DNA from 2 places in the Kitasatospora sp. NBC_00458 genome. Region 2 is predicted to be linked to the other one. Evidence: riboswitches for the same ligand, from Rfam matches in the RefSeq annotation. Region 2 holds a riboswitch; the other holds the start of a gene.
The links. A riboswitch is a leader RNA that binds a small molecule or an ion and turns the genes downstream of it on or off. The one in region 2 is predicted to bind cyclic di-AMP.
Positions count from the first base shown of each region.

Region 1 (4,525 bases), 190 kb from region 2:
CCGGCTGCGCCAGCGCAGTGCGGGGCTGATCGGACTGATCACCCCCGAGCTGAGCAACCCGATCTTCCCCGCGCTGGCCCAGGTGATCGAGCAGGTGCTGAGCCGGCACGGCTACACGCCGGTGCTCTGCACCCAGACGCCGGGCGGCTCCACCGAGGACGAACTGGTGGAGATGCTGGTCGACCGGGGCGTCGCGGGCATCGTCTTCGTCTCCGGCCTGCACGCCGACTCCACCGCCGACCACGACCGGTACGCCCGGCTGACGGGCCGGGGCGTGCCGTTCGTGCTGATCAACGGCTACAGCGAGAAGATCGACGCGCCGTTCATCTCGCCGGACGACCGGGCCGCGATGTGGATGGCCGTCCAGCACCTGGCCGAACTCGGCCACGAGCGGATCGGCCTCGCGGTGGGGCAGCGCCGGTACGTGCCGGTGCTGCGGAAGATCGAGGGGTTCACCGCGGCGATGCGGGAGGTGCTCGGGCGCTCCCGCGAGGAGGCCGAGGCGCTCGTCCACCACACGCTGTTCAGCGTGGAGGGCGGGCACGCGGCGGCCGGCGCGCTGCTCGACAAGGGCTGCACGGCGATCGTCTGCGGCAGCGACATGATGGCGCTCGGCGCGATCCGGGCCGTCCGGCAGCGGGGCCTGGCGGTGCCGCAGGACGTCTCCGTGGTCGGCTTCGACGACTCGCCGCTCATAGCGTTCACCGAGCCGCCGCTGACCACCATCCGCCAGCCGGTGGAGGCGATGGCCACCGCCGCGGTGGACGCGCTGCTGGAGGAGGTCGGCGGGAACGCCGCCCAGCGCGGGGAGTTCATGTTCCAGCCCGAGCTGGTGATGCGCGGCTCGACCGGCGCCGGCGCGCGCTGACCGCACGGACCGCACGGACTGCACGGCGAACGGCCGGGGCCCCGGGAGCACGCGCTCCCGGGGCCCCGGCCGTTCGCCGTGCCGCTCAGCCCTCCTGGGCGATCGGGCGGTCCGGGGTGACCCGGCGGCCGTCGGCGGACTCGCCGGTCCGGGTCTCGGTGCGCCGGCCGCGCTCCAGGTAGTCACGGAGGATCAGCTCGACGGCGTCCTGCGGGTTCTTGGTGCCGGACAGCATCATCGCGTCGATCGCGAGGTTGGCGTCGAGCGTGACGGTGACCTGGGCCATGGTGACTCCTCCTCGGGTACAGAGCAGCAGCATGCCCGGTGCGGCCGGATTTGACCATGACCTTCCGGCGGCCGCGGCGCGTTCCGGCCGGTCCGCCGGGGCACGCCCGCGGCGGGGCGGCGCGCGGTGCTTCCGCGCCGTCCGGGTGGCGGCGGTGGCGGCGGCGGCGGTGGTCGTGGCCCTGCGCTCGGGGGCGTCGGGGCCGCGGGGGCAGGGCCACGGGGTCAGGGGCGTGCTGCGCCGGTCGCGGTGGTCGTCGCCGTGTCCGGCGCGGGGCGCACCGGAGCCCCCGGGGAGGAGCGACCAGACTCCTCCCCGGGGGCTCCGGGCGTTCGTGGGTCAGACCCGGCCGGCGAAGTCCGGGGCCCAGTTGGCGACGGTCTGGGTCCGCACGCCCGAGCTGGGGTTGGCGGCCTCGACGTACTTGCCGTCGCCGATGTAGAGCGCGACGTGGTAGACGCCGGAGTCCTGGCCGTTGTTGGACCAGAACAGCAGGTCGCCCGGCTTGAGGGCGTCCAGCGAGACGTGCGTGGACGCGGCGGCCTGGTCGGCGGCGACGCGCGGGACGGAGACGCCCGCGGCGCGCAGCGCGGCCTGGGTGAGGCCGGAGCAGTCCCAGCCGCCGTTGCCGGTGCCGCCGTAGACGTAGGCCTGGCCGACCTTCGACTGGGCGAAGGACACGGCGGCGGCCATGCTGCCGGTGGCGGTCTGGGCCGGGGCCGGGGTCTCGGCCTGGGCGGCCGGCTTCGCGGCCGGCTTGGTGGCGGGGGCCTGGGTCTGCGCGCCCGCGCCGGTGCCGCCCTGCTGGGCGTCCTTGGCCCGGTTGAACCAGTCGAAGCCCTTGCCGGACTCGTCCGAGGCGGAGGCCGTGGCCTGGCCCTTGGCGCGGTCGCCGAAGGTCAGGTGCTGGCCCGGGTAGATGCTGTGCGGGCCGTCGGTCAGGGTGGCGCGGTTGAGCTCGTAGAGCCGCTCCCAGCCGCCCTGGACGTCGTTCTTGTCGGCGATGGCGGAGAGCCAGTCGCCGGCGACCACGGTGTAGTCGTCGGCCTGGCTCCAGCCGCCCTGCTGACCGGCCTGCTGGCGCCACTGCCGGCCGTCCTGGCCGCCGTCGCCCTTCCGGGCGTCGTCGGAGGCGGGGGCCGGGGCCTGGGCCTGCTGCTGGGGGGCCTTGGGCGCGGCGGGCTGCTCGGCCTTCGGCTTGGCGGCGGGCTTGGCGGCCTCGGCCGGGGCCGGGGCCGGGGCGGGGGTCTGGGCGGCCGGCTTGGCGGCGGCGGAGGTGTCGACGGCGGCCGGGGTGCCGCCCTTGGTCAGGCCGGCCTGGACCGAGCAGACCGGCCAGGCGCCGGGGCCCTGCACGGCGAGCACCTTCTCGGCGATCGCGATCTGCTGGTCCTTGGTGGCGAGGTCGGCGCGCGGGGCGAACGAGGTACCGCCGAACGCGGCCCAGGTGGAGCTGGTGAACTGGAGGCCGCCGTAGAAGCCGTTGCCGGTGTTGATGCTCCAGTTGCCGGTGCTCTCGCACTGGGCGACCTTGTCCCAGGTCGCGACGGTGGCGGCGGTGGCGGTGCCGGAGGTGAGGCAGGGGACGGTGAGGCCGATGCCCGCGACGCCGAGGGCGGCGATGGCGCGACGGGTACGGCCGGACAGACGGGTGCCGTTGGTGGGCAGCATGAAGACGCGGTCCTCTCCCACGCCTGCGAGGTGAGCTGTCGGATTCGGGCTGGAGTTGCCCGGCCGCGCTGTGGACGCGGCTTCACCCCTAGCCCTGGTCGGTCCGGGGACCGGCCTGGGCGAACTACCTGTGGTTCCCCCGCTCCTGCCGTGGTGCTTCGTGCTTCCAGCGCACCCGACGGCAGGACTCGGCGTTGCGGATGAGCTGGGTCCGTGTGGCCACGAACGGGGAGCACGTTAAGCAGAGCCGCATTCAAACCGCAAACATGTGTGAGGCACGTCACTGTTTGCGAAATCCGTGGTGGGCGGCTGTCCTTCATGATCAGAAATGACCGATTTCGCACAACGCCCGTCACGGTCAACGCAACTGCCTATGCTTCAGAACGCCGGCGGCACGCCGGCGAGGACGCAGCCGTCTGGGGGGAGGGCTACGCACCGATGGCCATGGACGAGGATCCGGCCGCCGCCCGCCCGGCCGCCCGGCCGCGTGGAGCGCATCGCAGGGCAAAGCACCGCAGAGCGGACATCCCACCCGAACCATCACCAACTCCCGTAAGCCGCCGCACTCTACTGCGCTGGCTCGCCGTCGGCACCGCCTTCGCGGCGATCAGCGGCGAGGAGGTCCTGCGGCGCTCCCTGAGCGGCCCGACCGAACCGGTCGCCGCCGTCGCCGGACCGTCCGGCGCCGACCCGACGGGACCGGACGGCGGCCACGGCGCCGCGCCGCCCGGGACCGCACCCGGCGGCGTCGCGCCCGACCAGCCCGCCCCCGAGCCCACCGTCGACCAGAGCGGCCGCCGCTGGTCCGACCCGGCCGGCTGGGGCGGCGCCGTACCCGGGCCCGGGAGCGCCGTCCGGATCACCGACCGGGTGCTGCTCGACACCGACGCCGCCGTCGGCACGCTGCTGGTGGAGCCGGCCGGGGCCCTCACCTTCGCCGCCGACCGCACCCTCACCCTCGCCGTCACCGGCAACGCCGAGATCCGCGGCGCCCTCGCCCTCGCCCCCGACGGCGCCCGCACCCACACCCTGCGCTTCCCCGCCGTCGACGAGAGGCGCTTCCGGGGTGACGGCATGAAGGTCGTCGACACCGACGTCGGCCTCTGGGTCACCGGCGCCGGGTACCTCCGGCTGGACGGCGCCGCCAAGACCGCCTGGGTCCGCGCCGACCGCGAACTGAGGGCCGGTGACACCACCCTCGACCTGGCCGCCCCGCCCGCCGGCTGGCTCCCCGGCGACGAACTTGCCGTCACCCCGACCGGCCCGCCCGACCAGGAGGACTTCGCCGCCCGCTACGACCTCGTCACCGTCCGGTCCGTCAGCGGAACGACCGTCACCCTGGAGCAGCCGCTCCGGCACGCCCACCCCCGGGTCGCCGCCGGAGGGGGCGTCACCGTCGGCGCGGAGGTGCTCAACCTGACCCGCAGCGTCCGGGTCGAGGGCACCGCCGGGGGCCGCACCCACGTCCACCTCACCAGCTCCCGCCGCGCCGACGTCCGCCACACCGCGCTGCGCTGGGTCGGCCCGCGCGCCGACACCAAGGAGACCTGGAAGGGCCGGGACGGCACCGTCCCGATCACCGCGCCCGTCCTCGGCCGCTACGGGCTCCACTTCCACCAGCTCGGCGACGCCACCCGCGGCACGGTGGTCGAGGGCGTGGTGGTCCGCGACGCCGGCAGCCACGCGTACGTCCCGCACGC
Region 1 is NZ_CP107904.1:7,571,479-7,576,003, forward strand. It holds gene OG550_RS30920 (LacI family DNA-binding transcriptional regulator) at 1-868, shown strand, start outside; gene OG550_RS30925 (hypothetical protein) at 954-1,154, opposite strand; gene OG550_RS30930 (transglycosylase family protein) at 1,494-2,846, opposite strand; cyclic di-AMP (ydaO/yuaA leader) riboswitch at 2,833-3,029, opposite strand; gene OG550_RS30935 (hypothetical protein) at 3,264-4,525, shown strand, end outside.
Region 1: linked by a shared signal. The riboswitch ahead of OG550_RS30930 (transglycosylase family protein) and the one ahead of OG550_RS31710 (M23 family metallopeptidase) in region 2 are both predicted to bind cyclic di-AMP.

Region 2 (4,525 bases):
AGGTGCTGATGGGCGCGGTCCGCGCGGGCGTCGGCCGGGAGACCGGGCACGAGGTCATCAAGGAGCACGCCGTCGCCTCCGCGCTCGCCATGCGCGCCGGCGCCCGGGAGAACGAGCTGCTGGACCGCCTCGCGAACGACGGGCGGATCCCGCTCGACCGGGCCGCGCTGGACGCGCTGCTGGCCGACCGGCTCTCCTTCACCGGCGCCGCCGGTGCCCAGGTCGCCGAGGTCGTCCGGCAGATCGAGGCGGTCGCGGCCGCCCACCCCGAGGCCGCCAAGTACGCCCCGGGTGACATCCTCTGACGTTCCGTCAGGCCTTCCGTCAGGCCTTCGAGGGCCCCGTCGCCGTACCGGTGGCGGGGCCCTCGCCGTGCCCGGACGCCCCCGGCGCGAGGTGGCCCGGGTCCAGCGGCGGGCCGTTGGTGGAGCAGGAGTAGCGGCAGTCCGGCTCGGCCACCGGGTGGTCCTCCGGGGCCAGTACGTTGCCGCGGACGGTGGCCAGCGCGGTCAGCCCGCCGGCCACCAGCAGCCCCGCGCAGATCAGCATCGCGGTGTGGAACGCCGCGTCCACCGAGGCCGGCACCTGGTAGGCGTCCCCGCTCAGCCCGGCCAGGGCGGGCAGCGCGGCGACCGCGAGCAGGCCGGCCGCCCGGGCGGCGGCGTTGTTGACGCCGCTGGCGATGCCCGCGTGCCGCACCTCCACCGCCGCCAGCACCGTCGCGGTCAGCGGCGCGACCAGCAGCACCATTCCGGAGCCCATCACGGTGACGGCCGGCAGCACGTCCGTCCAGTACGAGGCGTCCGGGCCGATCCGCAGCATCAGCAGCACCCCGGCCGCGCAGAGCAGCGGTCCGACGGTGAGCGGCAGCCGGGGCCCGATCCGCTTGCCCAGCCGGCCGGCCCGCGCGGAGAGCGCCAGCATCAGCACCGTGATCGGCACCAGGGCCACCCCGGAGACCAGCGGGGAGAAGCCGGAGACGATCTGCAGCTGCACGACGAGCAGGAAGAAGACCCCGCTGAACGCCGCGTAGACGGCGAGGGTGACCAGGTTGACCGCGGTGAACAGGCGGGACGAGAAGAGGCCCAGCGGCAGCATCGGCTCCGGCGTGCGGCGCTCGACGACGACGAAGGCCACCCCCAGCAGGATCCCGGTCGCCCCGGTGAGCCATACACCGGGGGAGAGCCCCTCCCCGGCGGCGGTGAGCGCATAGGTGAACGTGCCCAGGGCCAGCGCGGCCAGCACCGCGCCGAGGACGTCGAACCGCCCGCTGGAGGCCTCGTCCCGGCTCTCCGGCACGTGCCGGGCGGCCACCGCGACGACCAGCACGGCCAGCGGGACGTTCAGCAGGAAGATCCACCGCCAGCCGGGCCCGTCCACCAGCCAGCCCCCGAGGAACGGTCCGACCGCCGCCGACACCCCGCCGAGTCCGGACCAGAGGCCGACCGCGGCCGAGCGGTCCTCCGGGTGGAAGACCGCCTGGAGCATCGCCAGCGACCCCGGGGTGAGCAGCGCCCCGCCGACGCCCTGCACCGCGCGGGCGGCGACCAGGACCTCGATGGTGGGGGCGGCGGCGCAGGCCGCCGACGCGACGGCGAACCAGACCACGCCGAGCAGGAAGATCCGGCGCCGGCCGTACCGGTCGCCGAGCGCGCCGCCGAGCAGGATCAGTCCGGCCAGGGTGAGCAGATAGGCGTTCAGAGTCCACTGCAGGGCGGAGAGCGGGGCGTCGAGGTCGACGCCGATCCGGGGCAGCGCGACGTTCACGACGGTCCCGTCGAGCATCGCCAGGCTGGAACCGAGCACCGTCGCCAGAAGTACCCAGCGACCCTGCGCGGTGCCCAACCGCAGGGTGCCGGCCTCGGAGGTGGCCACGGCCCGATCGTCCGCCCCGGGGGCCTACGTGACAAGGGTCACCGGGGGCGTGTCGGCGAATGGCTTTCCGTGAGTGATCGTGTGCGGAACGGTCCGGAAATCGGCGGAGGGTCGTGGATCAGTGGCACGCGGTGAATTGATTGTGTGCGTACTGTGCAGCCGATCATTCGGAGCGTGACGGGCCCCGGGGGTTTTGTTGCGGGTTCAAGAGATCGACATTGCTTCACTCGGACGGATGAGTTTTAGTTCAGCGACCGCCCGGCGTCAGCCCGGGTGGCCACCGGGTGGAACGCCTAGTCCTGCCGCTGCCCGGTGGTACGCAACGAACTCTGTACGGCAGGAGCGGGGGACCCAAAGGTAAGTCGCCGGACCGGAATTCACGGTCCGGCTTGGGGTGAAGCCGCCTTGATGCGGCCGGGCAACTCCAGCCCGAACCCGACAGCTCACCTCGCAGGCGTCGGAGAGGACATTCCCCATGCCCGCACAGGCTCGTCGTATCGCCCTGCCCCGCGCCGTCCGCATCGGCATCGCCACCGCCGTCACCGGCGCCGCCTTCGCCCTCCCGCTGGTCACCACCGTCAGCGCCCAGGCCCACGAGGCCCCGGCCGCGAAGCCCCACACCAGCACCTGGACCGGCGCCGCCAGCGTCGACGCCACCCCGGCCGCTCCGGCCGCCGAGACCGCTCCGGCCGCCCAGGCCGAGGCGAGCTACAAGGTCGTCGGCGGGGATACCCTGTCGAAGATCGCCGCCGCCAAGAACGTCCAGGGCGGCTGGGAAGCCCTCTACGAGCACAACCGCTCGGTCATCGGCGCCAACCCGAACCTGATCTACCCGGGCCAGCAGCTCGGACTCGGCGGCAAGGCCGTCGAGTCCGCGAAGCCCGCCGCGCCCGCCGCCAAGCCGCAGGCCTCGCAGGACTCGGCGAAGCCGGCCGCCAAGCCGACCGCGCCCGCCGCGAAGCCCGCCGCCCCGGCCGCCAAGCCCGCTGCCCCGGCCGCCAAGCCGGCTCCGGTCCAGGCCGCGAAGCCCGCCGCCCCGGCCCCCGTCGCCGCCTCCGGCTACGTCGCCCCGCTGGCCGGCGCCAAGCTCGGCACCGCCTACGGTGTGGCCGGCTCGATGTGGTCCTCCGGCCACCACACCGGTGTCGACTTCTCCGCTGCCACCGGCACCCCGCTGCGCGCCATCGCGGCCGGCACCGTGGTGAAGGCCGGCAACGGCGGCGCCTACGGCAACGAGGTCGAGATCAAGCTCGCCGACGGCAAGTACGCCCAGTACGCGCACCTGTCCTCGATCGCGGTGAAGGTCGGTCAGACCGTCACCGCCGGCCAGCAGATCGGCCTCTCCGGTGCGACCGGCAACGTGACCGGCCCGCACCTGCACTTCGAGATCCGCACCGGCTCGGAGTACGGCTCGGACATCGACCCGATCGCCTACCTGCGGGCGCACGGCGTCTCGATCTGACCCGTCCGGTCGATTCGAGCGGCCTGAGGGTCTGAGGGCTTGAAAGCCTGAGGGTCTGAAGGACTGAGGGGCTTGAAGGCCTGAGGGTTTGAAAGTCTGAAGGCTTGAAGGCTTGAAGGCCTGAACGGCCTTGGCGGTCGGACCGGTCCGATTGGGCGGACCGGTCCGACCGAATACCAGAACCACCGCTGGGTGCGGGGTGAACGACCTCCCGGGATGGTCATGTCGGGTGACCGCTCGACCGGGTGATCGCCGCACCACCAGTGGATCCACGGGCGCGGGACACGCCCGTTCGACCGGCCCGGTTCGCGAAACCTCCTTTCGCGAACCGGGCCGGTCGTCTTTGTTTTCACCCCCCCTGACTCGGGGGGAATTCCTTCGGCGTTTTCCCGGCGGAGTCCGGTCGCGGGGTGGGGCCGTGGAGCGCCGGCCGGGGTCGCGGGTCGCGGGTCGCGGGGTCGCGGGTGTGGGTGCGGTCGACCCGGTGGGGTGTTCGCGGGGCTCCTGGCCGTCCGTCACCGGCGCGTGGGTGACCGGCGGGCGTCGGGACGGCCGCTCCGCCGGGTCGGGTGGTGGGGCGCGCCGGGGCGCTCAGGGCCGGTGGGCGGGCTCCGCATGCTGGGCGGCGGTCAGCAGCTGGTGCACGCGGTGCCCGAAGTCGTCGGCGTCGTGGGCCGGTTCGGGGAAGACCAGACGCACGTCGCGGTGGCCGTGCGGGTGGTCGAGGCGGAGCACCAGGCCGTACCGGTCGAGGGCGAGCGGACGGACGTCGGGCCGCTCGGTGAGCAGCTCCTGGTCGAGGAGGCGGGTGAGCACCTCCAGGGCGTCCGAGTGGTCGTCGGCGAGGTGGGTCAGCATGCCGGCCTCGTAGCGCGCGAGCGGGTCGGGCGCGGCGAGCGCGAGGTCGGCGCCGGTGAGCGCACTGGTGCCGTACGGGGTGGAGAGGACGGCGTGGGCGACGTCCAGGCGCAGGTGGACGCTGAGGCCGTCGTCGGCGAGGTGGGCGAGGTGGAGTCGCCCGGCCAGGGTGAGGCGGCCGCGGACCCGGTCGCGGACGGCGACCGGGGCGATGTCGGTGAGGTCGAGGACGACGGGGAGGCCGTCCTGCTCGCGGGCGGTGGCCAGGGTGAGCGGGGCGTCGAGCGGTGCGCGCAGCCGGATCCGGGAGCCGTGCACCGACACGGGGGT
Region 2 is NZ_CP107904.1:7,760,582-7,765,106, forward strand. It holds gene purB (adenylosuccinate lyase) at 1-305, shown strand, start outside; gene OG550_RS31705 (MFS transporter) at 325-1,875, opposite strand; cyclic di-AMP (ydaO/yuaA leader) riboswitch at 2,184-2,347, shown strand; gene OG550_RS31710 (M23 family metallopeptidase) at 2,351-3,337, shown strand; gene OG550_RS31715 (DUF2470 domain-containing protein) at 3,929-4,525, opposite strand, start outside.